DNA from 2 places in the Amycolatopsis viridis genome. Region 1 is predicted to be linked to the other one. Evidence: riboswitches for the same ligand, from Rfam matches in the RefSeq annotation. Region 1 holds a riboswitch; the other holds the start of a gene.

Region 1 (7,254 bases):
CGGTGGTGTCGGCTCGGAGGCCGGTGGCGGTCTGGGTTCCATCGACGCTTCGGGAGGTGCGCAGTGATCCCCGCTGCCTTCGACTACGTCGCTCCGTCCACTGTGGACGAGGCGGTGCAGGCCCTGGCCGCGGCCGGTGAGGACGCCAAGGTCCTGGCCGGCGGGCAGAGCCTGCTGCCGGTGCTGCGGATGCGGCTGGCGGCGCCGACCACGCTCATCGACCTGGGCAAGATCTCCGAGCTGCGGGGTGTCCGCGACGACGGCGAGGCGATCGTGATCGGGGCGATGACCACGCACTACGACGTGCAGCGTGATCAGCTGATCGCCGAGCACGCCGCGTTGCTGGCCAAGGCGACCGACACGGTGGCCGATCCGCAGGTGCGGCACCGCGGCACGTTCGGCGGCTCGATCGCCCACGCGGATCCGGCCGGTGACCTGCTGGCCCCCGCGCTCGCGCTGGGCGCCGAGATGGTGATCGCCAGCAGCAGCGGACGGCGGACGGTGCCGGCGTCGGAGTTCTTCCAGGACTTCTTCACCACGGCACTCGAGCCGGCGGAGATCCTGGTCGAGGTCCGGGTGCCCAAGCACACCGGCTGGAAGGCGCACTACGAGAAGTTCAACCGGGTGGCGCAGGCGTGGTCGATGGTCGCGGTTGCGGCCACGGTCCGCACCGACGGCGACACGATCGCCGAGGCCCGGGTGGCGCTGACGAACATGGCGTCGGTGCCCGTGCGGGCCACCGCGGTCGAGCAGGCGCTGGTGGGCCAGTCCGCGTCGGACGAGACGATCCGCTCCGCGGCCGCGCACGCGGCGGAGGGGACCAGTCCCACCGCCGACGGCAACGCGGACGTCGAATACCGGCAGGAGCTGGCGAAGGTGCTGACGGGCCGCGCGGTGTCGGCGGCGCTGGCCGGGGTGTAGGCCGGGCGGGCCCGCGGCCGTCCCGCCGGGGACGGCCGCGGGCCTGGCACCGTGCTCGACGGGGCGCCGATGCCGGTCCCGCGTACGCACCGGGCGCCGGTTCCGGCACTAAGGTGGTCCGAGGGACTCGAAGCTTTCTGGAGAAGGGAGGTCGGCCCGTGCGGCTCGACCATGAATTCACCGTTCCGGCCCCGCCTGCCGAGGTGTGGAAGGCGGTCACCGATCCGGAACGCGTTGCGCCCTGCATGCCCGGTGCCACCCTGACGAAGGTCGAGGGCGAGACGTTCACCGGGACGGTCAAGGTGAAGCTGGGCCCGATCTCCCTGCTGTACAAGGGTTCCGGCGAGTACCTGGAGACCGACGAACAGGCTCGCAAGATCGTGATCAAGGCGTCGGGCAAGGACTCCCGCGGAGCGGGCACGGCGGCCGCGACGGTCACGGTGACGTTGTCGGAGAACGACGGTGGCACGAAGGGCACCGTGGCCACCGATCTGAACGTCACGGGCCGGCCGGCGCAGTTCGGCCGCGGCATGATCTCCGAGGTCGGTGGCAAGATCCTGGACCAGTTCGCGGCGAACCTGGCGGACCGGCTCGGTACCGCGGAGAGCCCGGCCGCGGAGGAGAAGCCGGCCGAATCCGGGGTGACCACCGAGCCGGCGCCGGAGAAGCCCAAGCTCGAGTCGGTGAAGCCCCAGCCCCACGAAGCCGAGGCGATCGACCTCTTCGAGTACGCCGGGAGCTCCCTGACCAAACGCCTCGCGCCGATCCTCGCCGGGGTCGCCGCGGCGCTCGGAGTGGTCGCGATCGTCCGCCTGCTCCGCCGCCGCTGACGTCCGCCGCGGCCGGCAAGACCGGGTGGCTGCTGCGCTGACACCGCGCCAGCAGACCGGAGCGTCGCCCCGGGCACCGCATCAAGGTGCCCGGGACACCGGCCGCGCACGGTGGCCGCGACGGCTGTGCGCGCGGCCGTCGCCCACCTGGCGTCCGCGCACCGCCTGCCTGCAACCACCCCGCGGCCAACCGCGCACCCGTGTGCCCCGCCACCACCGGGAAGCGGCACGGCCCGGCGGCGGTTGTAAGCGGTGTGCGCAGCGAAACGGACGTGGTGGTGATCGGCGCGGGGCAGGCCGGCTTGTCGTCCGCCTACTTCCTCCGGCGGTCGGGTCTGGAATTCGTCGTCCTCGACGCGAACTCCCGGCCGGGCGGTGCGTGGCAGCACCGGTGGCCCTCGCTGCGGCTGGACAAGGTCCACGGCTTCCACGACCTCCCCGGCCTGGCCTTCCACGAGCAGGACGAGCACCGGATGGCGTCCGAGGTCGTGGCCGAGTACTTCGCGCGCTACGAGCGCACCTTCGACCTGCCGGTTCACCGCCCGGTCGAGGTGCTCGCCGTGCGTGATGCGGGTCCCCGCCTCCTCGTCGAGACCACCGGCGGTACCTGGGCCGCCCGCGCCGTCATCAACGCGACCGGCACGTGGACCCGCCCGTTCTGGCCGCACTACCCGGGGCAGGAAACCTTCACCGGCCGCCAGTTGCACACCGCCGACTACCGCACCGCCGAGGAGTTCCGCGGGCAGCACGTCCTGGTCGTGGGCGGCGGCACCTCGGCCGTGCAGCTGCTGATCGAGATCGCGGACTTCGCGAGCGGCACCACCTGGGTCACCCGCCGGCCGCCGGTGTTCCAGGACGCGGAGTTCGGCCCGGAACTGGGCCGCGAAGCCGTTGCGAAGGTCGACCAGCGGGTCCGGGCCGGGCTGCCACCGGCGAGCGTCGTGAGCGTCACCGGGCTGATGCGCACACCCCAGGTGCGCGACGCGCAGGCCCGCGGGATCCTCACCCGCAAGCCGATGTTCGACCGCATCACCCCGACGGGCGTGGTCTGGGCAGACGGCACCGAGCAGCAGGCGGACGTGATCCTGTGGGCCACCGGGTTCCGCGCCGCGCTCGATCACCTGGCGCCGCTGCACCTGCGCGAACCCGGCGGCGGCATCCGCATGGACGGCACCCGCGTGGTCGCCGAACCGAGGCTGCACCTGGTGGGTTACGGCCCGTCCGCCAGCACGATCGGCGCGAACCGCGCCGGCCGCACCGCCGTCCGCGAGATCCGGCAGCTGCTGACGACCCGGCCGGTGGAGACCGCGGCCGCGAGCTGAGCGCCCCTGCCCGCCGCGCCGCGCAAGCGCACCACCGAGTGCCACGCGCCTGCGCGGCGGCGAACCGGGTACGCGCTGCTCAGTTGGGCAGTGCGAACACCCGCCGGGCGTTGCCGCTCAGGTACAGCTCCGTCGCCGCCGGTCCCAGATCCAGGTCCGGCAGGCGCTTCAACGCGTCGGCCGGGGTCATCATCGGGTAGTTGCTGCCGAACAGCACGCGCTCCCGGCCGCGCCCGCGCATGAACTCCACCAGCTCCCCGGGCAGCCGGTGCACCGCGTACGCCGAGGTGTCCACGTGGAAGTTCGGGTACTTCGCGGCCAGGGACAGCACCTCCGCCATCCACGGGTAGCCCACGTGGCCGCCCACCACGGTCAGCTCGGGGAAGTCCAGCAGCACCTCGTCCAGGTACGGGATCGGCCGCCCCGGCTCGGACGGGCACAGCGGCCCGGTGTGACCGATCTGCGTGCAGAACGGCACGTCCTCCTCCACGCACGTCACGTACACCGGGTAGTAGCGCCGGTCGTTCGGCGGCAGGTTCCACAGCCACGGCACCACCCGCACCCCGACGAACCCGAGCCGGATGCACCGGCGGATTTCCCGCACCGCCCGCACCGGGTCGCGCAGATCCACCGACGCCACCCCGGCGAACCGGTCCGGGTGCGCGGACACGATCTCCGCCACCTCGTCGTTGGTGATCAGCGCCCCGTCCGGCCCGTGCCACGCGGACAGCAGCGCCACCCGCACACCGGCCTCGTCCATCGCGTCGAGCGTCCCGGACAGCTGGGGCGCGCGGCGCGCCATGCCCGTCCAGCGCACCAGCGTCTCCAGCCACGGCTGGTCCATGAACCGCTGGTTCGGCTGCTGCATCCACACGTCGATCACGTCAGCCATCGTTCGTCCCTTCCTTGGTCGACATCGTGCGGGCGACCCGCGCCACCAGGTCCACGGCGGACTCCGGTGGTGGCCGCCCCTGGGCCAGGTACCGCCGCACGACCGCGTACGGCAGGTCGACCAGCACCAGCAGCAGCTCGTCGGCACTCGAGCCGGTCTCAGCACGCAGCCGCCGCACCACGATGCGCAGCGCCTCGTCCAGCGCGGCGTCGTACCGGGCGTCCTCGGCGCGGTCCTCGGCCGACCAGGAGCTCGCGCCGAGCAGCCGTTTTCCCGCGTACAGCACCTGCGCCTCCCCGGGGCGCTCCCGGCACCAGCGCACGGCCGCAACCGCTGCGTCCAGGGGCCGTTCTCCGCACAGCACCGCGAGGTAGTCGCGGTGGAACCGCTGCACGGTGCGCAACCACAACGCGGCTTGCAACGCCGGCCGTCCCGGGAAGCGGTGGTAGACCGATCCGCTCGGCGCGCCCGCCTCGCGCGCCACCGCCGACATGGTGACCGCTTCCGGCCCGCCCGTGGCGAACAGCCGGACGGCGGCGTCCAGCAGTTCGTCGGCGGTATGCCGTGGTGGTCGGCCCATGTTTGTGGAGACTAGCCTCTAAAACTCGCGCTCGACAGCCCCTGTGTGCATCTCGATGGTGTTCCACGGACCCATGGGGGCTGTCCCGGCGACGCTGCGGTGTTCATCACGGCTTCGCGTTTCCGGTGGACGGCGGCATCCCGGCCGCGTACGTTACGCCGCTGTAGACTGAAGCCGGACAACTGAACACCAGGCCGTCACGAGCCGGAGCGGGAGAGTCCCCGGGTCACTGGGGCACCGAAGGAGCAACTTCCCCGTCAATCTCTCAGGTACCAGTTACCGCTCCGCGCCAGGCCACTCTGGAAAGCAGGCGCGCGCATCGCGCCTCACCCAAGGTGAAAGCCGCGAGCGCGGTGAAACTCTCAGGTGCCGATGACAGAGGGGGAGTTCCCGCCACCCGCAGATGAGGAGCTCCCGATGTCCTTCGCCGATCGTCACATCGGACCTTCCGAGCACGAACAGGCCAAGATGCTCGCCGAGTGCGGGTACGGGAGTCTGGACGCCCTGGTCGAGGCGGCCGTCCCGGCCGCGATCCGCACCTCGGGTGCGCTGGGCCTGCCCCCGGCCTCCGAGCAGGAGGCGACCGCCGAGCTGCGTGCGCTGGCGGCGAAGAACCGCCCGATGACCCAGATGATCGGCCTGGGCTTCAGCGACACCGTCACCCCACCGGTCATCCGCCGCAACGTGCTGGAGAACCCGGCCTGGTACACCGCGTACACGCCGTACCAGCCGGAGATCTCGCAGGGGCGGCTGGAGGCGCTGCTGAACTTCCAGACCATGGTGTCCGGCCTGACCGGCCTGAACATCGCCAACGCCTCCCTGCTCGACGAGTCCACGGCGGTCGCCGAGGCCGTTCTGCTGATGCGCCGCGCGTCGAAGGCGAAGTCGTCGCGCGTCGTCCTGGACGCCGAGTGCCTGCCGCAGACCATCGCGGTGGTGCGCACCCGGGCGGAGGCGGTCGGCATCGAGGTCGACGTGCGCGACCTGGGCACCGGGCTGCCGGAGGACTTCTTCGGCGTCGTCGTGCAGTACCCGGGCGCGTCCGGTGTGTTGCGCGGCAAGGGCTTCTACGAGGCCATCGGCAAGGTCGCGAAGGACGCCGGCGCGCTCTACACGGTGGCGGCCGACCTGCTGGCGCTGACGCTGATCACCGCACCCGGCGAGTTCGGCGCGGACATCGCGGCCGGGACCACCCAGCGCTTCGGTGTCCCGCTCGGCTACGGCGGCCCGCACGCCGGGTACCTCGCCGTGCGCCGGGGCCTGGAGCGGTCGCTGCCCGGCCGGCTGGTCGGCGTCTCGGTCGACGCGGACGGCAACACCGCCTACCGGCTCGCGCTGCAGACCCGTGAGCAGCACATCCGCCGCGAGAAGGCGACCTCGAACATCTGCACCGCCCAGGTGCTGCCGGCCGTGCTGGCCGCGATGTACGCCGTGTACCACGGCCCGGAGGGGCTCACCGAGATCGCGCGGCGGGTGCACGGGCTGGCCGCCGGGCTGGCCGGGGCGCTGCGGACCGCGGGCGTGGAGGTGGTGCACGAGGGCTTCTTCGACACCGTGCTCGCGCGGGTGCCGGGCCGGGCCGCCGCGGTCGTCGCCGCCGCGCGCGCGGCGGGCATCAACCTCGGCCGGGTGGACGACGACCACGTCCGGTTGGCCTGCGACGAGGTGACCACGGTGGACGTCGTCGACCGCGTGCTGCGGGCCTTCGAGGCCGGCCCGGGCATCGCCGAGGACGCCGCCGCGCTGCCCACCGGACTGGCCCGCACCAGCGAGTTCCTCACCCACGAGGTGTTCCACACCCACCGCTCGGAGACCGCGATGCTGCGGTACCTGCGCCGGTTGTCCGATCAGGACTACGCCCTCGACCGCGGCATGATCCCGCTCGGGTCGTGCACCATGAAGCTCAACGCGACCGCCGAGATGGAGCCGATCAGCTGGCCGGAGTTCGCGAGCCTGCACCCGTTCGCCCCGGCGGAGGACGCCGCCGGGTACCGGGAGCTGATCGACCAGCTGTGCGGCTGGCTCGCCGAGGTCACCGGCTACGACCAGGTGTCGCTGCAGCCCAACGCCGGCAGCCAGGGTGAGCTCGCCGGGCTCCTGGCGATCCGCGCGTACCACCGCGCCAACGGCCGGCCGGAGCGTGACGTCTGCCTCATCCCCTCCTCGGCGCACGGCACGAACGCCGCGTCGGCGGTGCTGGCCGGGATGCGCGTGGTCGTGGTGGCCTGCAACGACAACGGTGACGTCGACCTGGACGATCTGCGCGCCAAGGCCGAGCAGCACCGCGAGACGCTGTCGGCGATCATGGTGACCTACCCGTCCACGCACGGCGTGTACGAGGAGGGCATCGGCGAGATCGCCCGTATCGTGCACGAGGCCGGCGGTCAGGTCTACGTGGACGGTGCGAACCTGAACGCGTTGCTGGGCCTGGCCAAGCCGGGCGAGTTCGGCGGCGACGTGTCGCACCTGAACCTGCACAAGACGTTCTGCATCCCGCACGGCGGTGGCGGCCCGGGCGTCGGCCCGGTCGCGGTGCGCGCGCACCTCGCCCCGTACTTGCCGAACCACCCGCTCGCCGACGGTGCCGGCCCGGACACCGGGGTCGGCCCGATCTCGGCGGCGCCGTTCGGTTCGGCGTCGATCCTGCCGATCTCGTGGGCCTACATCCGGATGATGGGTGGCGCCGGCCTGACGAGCGCCACCAAGGTC
Region 2 (7,254 bases), 2.6 Mb from region 1:
TGCAAGCCTGGCGCGCCATGCTGCTGGCGTCCAACGCCGCGCTGCGCGCCATCGACGCGGACCTGACCAGGAGCGGCACCATCCCGCTCACCTGGTACGACGTGTTGCTCGAGCTCAACGCCGGCCCGGATCGACGGCTGCGGATGAACGACCTGGCCGACCGGGTCGTGCTCAGCCGGACCCGGGTGAGCCGGCTGGTGGACGAGATGGTCATGGCCGGGCTCGTGACCAAGGTCCGCGACGAGACGGACCGCCGGGTGGTGTGGGCGGCCATGACCGACGAAGGCGTGCGCGCCTTCCGCACCACCGCCCCGCAGTACCTGCGCGGCATCGAGCAGCACTTCTCGCAATACCTCACCGACGAGGAGAAGAACGTCATGGCAGCCGCCCTGCAGCGGGTCCGGGAGGCGCACGGGAACGTGATCGCCACACCGGATTCCCTGCGGCGCAACGGAAGGAAAAGCTGATGATCCAGTCGGTCGACGTCGCCCCGGGTGATCCCCGGCTACCCGCGGCGCCGAACGTGATCGTGGTCTATTCGGACCTCAACTGCTCGTTCGCCCACGTCGCCGTGCACCGGCTGCACGAGACGCGGGAACGGCTCGGGCTGACCGGCGAGGTGCACTTCGACCACCGCGCCTTCCCGCTCGAACTGTTCAACCTCGGCGTCAACGAGCGGCCCGGGGTCGACTCCGAGATCGCCGTACTCGGCGCGCTGGAGCCGGACGCCGGATGGCAGCTGTGGCAGGAGAAGGACTGGCGGTACCCGGTGACCATGCTCCCGGCGCTGGAGGCCGTGCAGGCCGCCAAGCACCAGGGCCTGCCCGTTGCGGAACAGCTCGACCGCGCGCTGCGGAAGGCGTTCTGGGCGCAGAGCCGCTGCATCTCGCTGCGCAACGTGATCCTGGACGTGGCGGCCGAGATCGGTGTGGTGGACGTGACCGACCTCGCCCGGCGGCTCGACCGCGGCGAGGCCCGCGCGGCGGTGCTCCAGCAGTTCGAGTCGGCACGCGACGACCGGGTCATCTGCAGCCCCCACCTGTTCCTGGCCGACGGCACCAATGCAGCCAATCCCGGTATCGCGGCGCGCTGGGTCAACGGTGACTTCGGCATCGGCTTCCCGGTGATCGACTCGGACGAGCCGGACATCTACCGGACGCTACTGGAGAAGGCGGCGAGCCTGGCGTGATCACCACTGCTGACGGCCTCCGGATGGTGGCCGACCTCGCCGCTCCGGAGCGGTGGCTCGCCGTGCTGGTTACCGCCGGGTCCGGCGGCCGGCCTGCCGTGTCCGTCGTGAACGCGGGAATCCTCCCCCACCCGGTGACCGGCGAGACCGTGGTCGCGTTCGTCTCGCGCGGCCGCACCGCGAAGCTCACCAACCTGCGCGAACGTCCACACGCGACACTCGTGTTCCGGTCCGGCTGGGAGTGGGTGTCGGTGTCCGGGCCGGTGGAGCTGGCCGGTCCCGACGACGACCTGACCGGCCTGCCGGACCTGCGCACCCTGCTCCGCGACATCTACGCCGCCGCCGGCGGTGTGCACCCGGACCTGGACGAATACGACCGGGCGATGGCCGAGGACCGCCGCACCGCGGTGCTCCTGCGGCCGGAGCGCTTCACCACCAACCCACCTGGCACCGAACACAAGGAACCGGCATGACCAACGCACCGTCCACCGTCCACCGTCCCGCGGCTGCCCCGGGCACCATCCAGGTCTGGTCGGACCTGCTCTGCCCGTTCGCGCACGTCGCGCTGCACCGGCTCCGGGTGGCCCGCGAGCGGCTGGGCCTGCAGGACCAGGTCCGGATCGACCACCACGCGTTCCCGCTGGAGCTGTTCAACGGCCCGCACCCGCGGCCGGGTACCGACAGCGAGGCCGTCGGCCTCGGCGCGATCGAACCGGCGGCCGGGTTCCGCCTGTGGACCGCGGCGGACTGGCTGTACCCGAACACCGTGCTGCTCGCCAACGAGGCGGTGGCCGCGGCCAAGGCGCAGGGCCTGGGCCCGGCCGAGGACCTCGACCACGCGCTGCGCCGGGCGTTCTGGGTGGACAACCGCACGATCGGTCACCGCACCGTCATCCTGGAGATCGCCGCCGAGACCGGCACGGTCGACGTCGGCGCGCTGACCGAGGCGCTCGACACGGGCCGGCACCGCGCGGACGTGATGGCGGACTACGCGGTCGCGCAGACCGACGAGGTGAACGGCAGTCCGCACCTGTTCACGGCGGACGGCACCGACGTGCACAACCCGGGCATCGCGGTGCACTGGGAAGGCCCGTGGGCGTCCGGGTTCCCGGTCGTGGACGCCCACGACTCGGACTGGACCGACGCCCTGCTGAAGAAGGCCGCCGGGTAGCTCCGGCGGCCCGGAACAGGGCACGGCGGCCTGTCGGCGAGTTCCGCCGGCAGGCCGCCGGTCCGGTCAGCACTCGATCACGTTCACCGCAAGTCCGCCCCGCGCGGTTTCCTTGTACTTGACGTGCATGTCGCGCCCGGTGTCCCGCATGGTCTTGATCGCCTTGTCCAGGCTCACCACGTGGCTGCCGGTGCCGCGCAGCGCGATCCGGGCCGCGTTGATCGCCTTCACCGAGGCGATCGCGTTCCGTTCGATGCACGGGATCTGCACCAGGCCGCCCACCGGATCGCAGGTGAGGCCCAGGTTGTGCTCGATGCCGATCTCGGCCGCGTTCTCCACCTGCCGGGGGCTGCCGCCGAGGACTTCACACAGGCCCGCCGCGGCCATCGAGCACGCGGACCCGACCTCGCCCTGGCACCCGACCTCCGCGCCGGAGATCGACGCGTTCTGCTTGACCAGGATGCCGACCGCTGCCGCGGTGAGCAGGAACCGCACGATCCCGTCGTCACCGGCACCGGCCACGAACCGCGTGTAGTAGTGCAGGACGGCGGGGATGATGCCCGCCGCACCGTTCGTCGGCGCCGTGACGACGCGGCCGCCCGCGGCGTTCTCCTCGTTGACGGCGAGGGCGAACAGGGTGACCCAGTCCATCACGTCCAGCGGATCCCGCGCGGCTTGTGCGGACGTGAGTTCGCGGAACAGGCCGGGTGCGCGGCGCGGCACCCGCAGACCTCCCGGCAGCACCCCTTCCCCGTGGCAGCCGGCCCGGACGCAGCCGGCCATGACCCGCCAGATGTGCAGCAGCCCGTCCCGCACCTCGCGTTCGGTTCGCCACGCCAGTTCGTTGGCGAGCATGACGTCGCTGATCCGGAGGCCGCGCTCGGCGCAGATCCGGAGCAGGTCGGCGGCCGTGGCGAACGGGTACCGCACCGGCGTGGTGTCGGCCACGATGCGATCCGCCCCGGCCGCCTGCTCGTCCACCACGAAACCGCCACCCACCGAGTAGTAGGTGCGCTCCCGCAGCACCTCGCCGCCGGCTCCGCGGGCGGTGAAGGTCATGCCGTTGGGGTGGACGGACAGGGACTTCCGGCGGTGCAGCACCACCTCGACACCGGTCTCGTGCACCCCGTTGAGCGTCAGGGCGCCCCGCTCCCGCACCCGCGCGGCCCGGGCTTCGGCGGTGCGGGTGTCCACAGTGGCGGGATCTTCGCCCAGCAGACCGAGCAGGACCGCCTTCTCCGACCCGTGGCCGTGCCCGGTCGCGCCCAGCGACCCGAACAGTTCGACCCGCACCAGCTCGGGCCGCAGCCCCTCCCCCGTCAGACCGTCGGCGAACCGCTTGGCCGCCCGCATCGGTCCCACCGTGTGCGAGGAGGACGGGCCGATTCCGACGGTGTAGAGGTCGAACGCGCTCAGCGCCACTGCAGGGCCCTCACATCTCCGGGTAGAGCGGGAACTTCGCTGCCAGCGCCGCCACGCGGGCACGCAACCCGGGCAGCACATCGTCCGGGGTGGTAGTGACGAGCGCCGTCGCGATGATGTCGGCGACCTCGGCGAACTCCGGCGCGCCGAAACCGCGCGTGGCGAGCGCGGGCGTGCCGATCCGCACTCCCGACGACACCATCGGCGGGCGCGGGTCGAAGGGCACCGCGTTGCGGTTCACGGTGATGCCCGCCGCGTGCAGCCGGTCCTCGGCCTGGCGCCCGTCGAGCGACGAGTGCCGCAGGTCCACCACGACGAGGTGGACCTGCGTGCCGCCGGTGAGGACCGAGATCCCCGCCTGCCGGACGTCGTCGGCGAGCAGCCGGCGGGCGATGACGCGGGCACCCTCGAGGGTGCGGCGCTGCCGGTCCCGGAACTCCTCGGTGGCGGCCAGGTTGAACGCCACCGCCTTCGCCGCGATCACGTGCTCCAGCGGACCGCCCTGCTGCCCGGGGAAGACCGCCGAGTCGATGCGTTTGGCCAGCGCTGCGTCGTCGGTGAGGATCACACCGCCGCGCGGGCCGCCGAGGGTCTTGTGGGTCGTGGTGGTGACGACGTCGGCGTGGGGCACCGGGCTGGGGTGCAGGCCGGCCGCCACCAGCCCGGCGAAGTGCGCCATGTCCACCATCAGGCGCGCACCGACGCCATCGGCGATGCGGCGGAACGCGGCGAAGTCCAGGTGCAGCGGGTAGGCCGACCAGCCGGCCACGATGAGCTTCGGGCGGTGCTCGGCCGCCAGCCGCTCGACCTCGGCCAGGTCCAGCCGGAAATCGGTGTCCCGCACGTGGTAGGGCACGACGCGGTAGAGCCGGCCGCTGAAGTTCGCCCGCATCCCGTGCGTCAGGTGCCCGCCGTGCGCCAGGTCGAGGCCGAGCACGGTGTCACCGGGTTCGAGCATCGCGAACATGGCCGCAGCGTTGGCCTGCGCCCCGGAATGCGGCTGGACGTTGGCGAAACGGGATCCGAACAGCCGCCGCACCCGGTCGATGGCGAGGCGTTCCACGGTGTCGACGTGCTCGCAGCCGCCGTAGTAGCGGCGACCGGGATAACCCTCGGCGTACTTGTTGGTCAGGACCGAGCCCTGCGCCTGCAGCACCGCCACCGGCGCGAAGTTCTCGCTGGCGATCAGCTCCAGGGTGTTCCGCTGACGGTCCAGTTCGGACGTCAGCGCGGCGTGCACTTCGGGGTCTACTTCGGACAGCGGGAGGTCGTGCGTGCCCATCAGGCACCTCCGGTCCGGGCCAGGTAAGCGGCCGCGTCGAGCAGGTCGCCCGCCCCGGTGACCTTCATCCGGAACAGCCAGCCCTCGCCGAACGGGTCGGTGTTGAGCAGTCCGGGGTCGTCGGTGACCTTCGCGTTGACCTCGACGACCTCGCCGTCCACCGGCGCGTAGAGCTCGCTGACCGACTTGGTGGACTCGATCTCACCGCACGGCTGCCCTGCCGCGACGGTGCTGCCGGCGGCGGGCAGGTCGAGGTACACCACATCGCCGAGGGCGTCCGCGGCGAAGGCGGTGATCCCGACGGTGGCGGTGTCCCCGTCGAGGTCGAGCCACTCGTGCTCGGCGGTGTACTTCAGCTCGGCCGGAACGGACACGGGCATCTCCTCGGGTGATCGGGCCGGCACGGCGGCGTGCGGCATCGGGTCCGGAGTGGACCGTGTGGTGAGCGGGCCGGACGGGCCGGCGGATCGCGCGGGCGTCCCGGCACGGGACGCGGAAACGGAGTTCACGGCAGGAGGCTCCCGGTGTCCGGCACCGCACCGACGCGGCACCACGGCTAGGTGGGCCTCCCCGCTCTGTCATCGATACCTGAGAGCTTCACCGCCGGAGCGGTTTGCACCGTGGGCGCAGGACCGGGTCCTGGCTTTCCAGAGTTCGCCTCGCCGGAGCGGTGGGGGTGCCTGAGAGATTCTGGGGAGTGTTGCTCCTTCGGCGTCCCGCCCGCGGCGGGAGCTCTCCCGCTCCGGTTCGAACGGCGCGATATGCAGTTTGACGGATGCCGAACCTAACGGGACCGGTCCATGCCGGTCAAGAGGCCGGCACGGCGCATCAAAAACGCCAACTGACTCTTGCTGATATCTCAACCCGAGTTTACTGTGATCCCACTTACTCGTTCAGCGAAGGAGATCCCGTGGCTTCCCGTCCCGATCCCCGACCGGCCGGCTGGCGAGTCGGCGCCGACATCGGCGGTACCTTCACCGACGTCATCGCGCTGGGTCCGGCCGGCGAGGTCGTCCCGATGAAGGTCCCCTCCACCCCGCCGGACTACGGCGCGGGGGTGGTGTCGGCGACCACCGGTGTGCTGGCCACGGCCGGGGCGCGACCGGAAGCCGTCACCGCGATGCTGCACGGCACCACCGTGGCGACCAACGCGATCCTGGAGATGACCGGTGTCCGCACCGCCGTCGTCACCACCCGCGGCTTCCGCGACGTGCTGGAGCTCGGCCGGCTGCGGCGGCCGGTGCTCTACGACCTGTCCTGGTCCAAGCCCGCGCCCCTCGCCCGGCGCCGGCACCGGTACGAACTCGACCAGCGCATCACCGCCGACGGGCAGCTCGATCCCCCGGCCGGCGAAGACGAGGTCCGCGCCCTGGCCGCCCGGCTGCGGGCGGACGAGATCCGGGCGGTGGCCGTCTGCCTGATCAACTCCTACGTCCGGCCCGACGAGGAACGCCGGGTCGCCGACCTGCTGCGGGCCGAGCTGCCCGGCGTCTACGTCACCGCGTCGGTCGACGTGTCGCCGCAGCCGCACGAGTTCGAGCGCACGAGCACCGCGACGGTCAACGCCTACGTCGGCCCCGCCGTGCACGGGTACCTCACCCGGCTGGAAGCCGGGCTGCGGGCGGCCGAGGTGACCGCACCGCTGCTGGTCATGCAGTCCAGCGGCGGGCTGCTGGACGCGGCTTCCGTCGCACAACGTCCGGTGCAGATCATCGAATCCGGTCCGGCGGCGGGCGTGACCGCGGTGCAGAAGCTGGCCCAGCTGATCGGACTGTCCACAGTGGTCGCCTTCGACATGGGCGGCACCACGGCGAAGGCCTCCCTGATCGAGGACGGCGAACCATTCGTCTCCGCCGACTACGAGGTCGGTGGCGGGATGAACGTCGCCCGCGGCCTCAGCTCCGGCGCCGGGTACCCGGTGCGCGCCCCCTCGATCGACATCGCCGAGGTCGGCTCCGGCGGCGGCAGCATCATCTCCGTCGACCCGGCCGGCGCGCTGCACGTGGGCCCCGCCAGCGCCGGATCCCGGCCCGGCCCGGCCTGCTACGGGCAGGGCGGTGAGCTGCCGACCCTAACCGACGCCAACGTGACGCTCGGGTACCTCAGCCCGCACGCCCTGGCCGGTGGCCGCGTGCCGGTCCACCCCGACCTGGCCGTGAAGGCGCTGAGCCCGGTCGCCGAGCAGCTCGG

The links. Region 1 has a riboswitch for glycine ahead of gcvP (aminomethyl-transferring glycine dehydrogenase). Riboswitches for the same ligand answer to the same signal wherever they lie in the genome.
Region 2: linked by a shared signal. The riboswitch ahead of gcvH (glycine cleavage system protein GcvH) and the one ahead of gcvP (aminomethyl-transferring glycine dehydrogenase) in region 1 are both predicted to bind glycine.

What each region holds. Positions count from the first base shown of each region.
Region 1 covers NZ_JAANOU010000001.1:1,586,284-1,593,537, forward strand. Annotated here, with positions in the region: gene FHX46_RS07870 (xanthine dehydrogenase family protein molybdopterin-binding subunit) at 1-67, shown strand, start outside; gene FHX46_RS07875 (FAD binding domain-containing protein) at 64-921, shown strand; gene FHX46_RS07880 (SRPBCC family protein) at 1,080-1,751, shown strand; gene FHX46_RS07885 (FAD-dependent oxidoreductase) at 2,006-3,073, shown strand; gene FHX46_RS07890 (amidohydrolase family protein) at 3,153-3,965, opposite strand; gene FHX46_RS07895 (TetR/AcrR family transcriptional regulator) at 3,958-4,545, opposite strand; glycine riboswitch at 4,746-4,837, shown strand; gene gcvP (aminomethyl-transferring glycine dehydrogenase) at 4,963-7,254, shown strand, end outside.
Region 2 covers NZ_JAANOU010000001.1:4,212,591-4,219,844, forward strand. Annotated here, with positions in the region: gene FHX46_RS20815 (MarR family winged helix-turn-helix transcriptional regulator) at 1-467, shown strand, start outside; gene FHX46_RS20820 (DsbA family oxidoreductase) at 467-1,189, shown strand; gene FHX46_RS20825 (TIGR03618 family F420-dependent PPOX class oxidoreductase) at 1,186-1,662, shown strand; gene FHX46_RS20830 (DsbA family oxidoreductase) at 1,659-2,360, shown strand; gene FHX46_RS20835 (L-serine ammonia-lyase) at 2,427-3,782, opposite strand; gene glyA (serine hydroxymethyltransferase) at 3,793-5,064, opposite strand; gene gcvH (glycine cleavage system protein GcvH) at 5,064-5,444, opposite strand; glycine riboswitch at 5,630-5,721, opposite strand; glycine riboswitch at 5,723-5,814, opposite strand; gene FHX46_RS20850 (hydantoinase/oxoprolinase family protein) at 5,975-7,254, shown strand, end outside.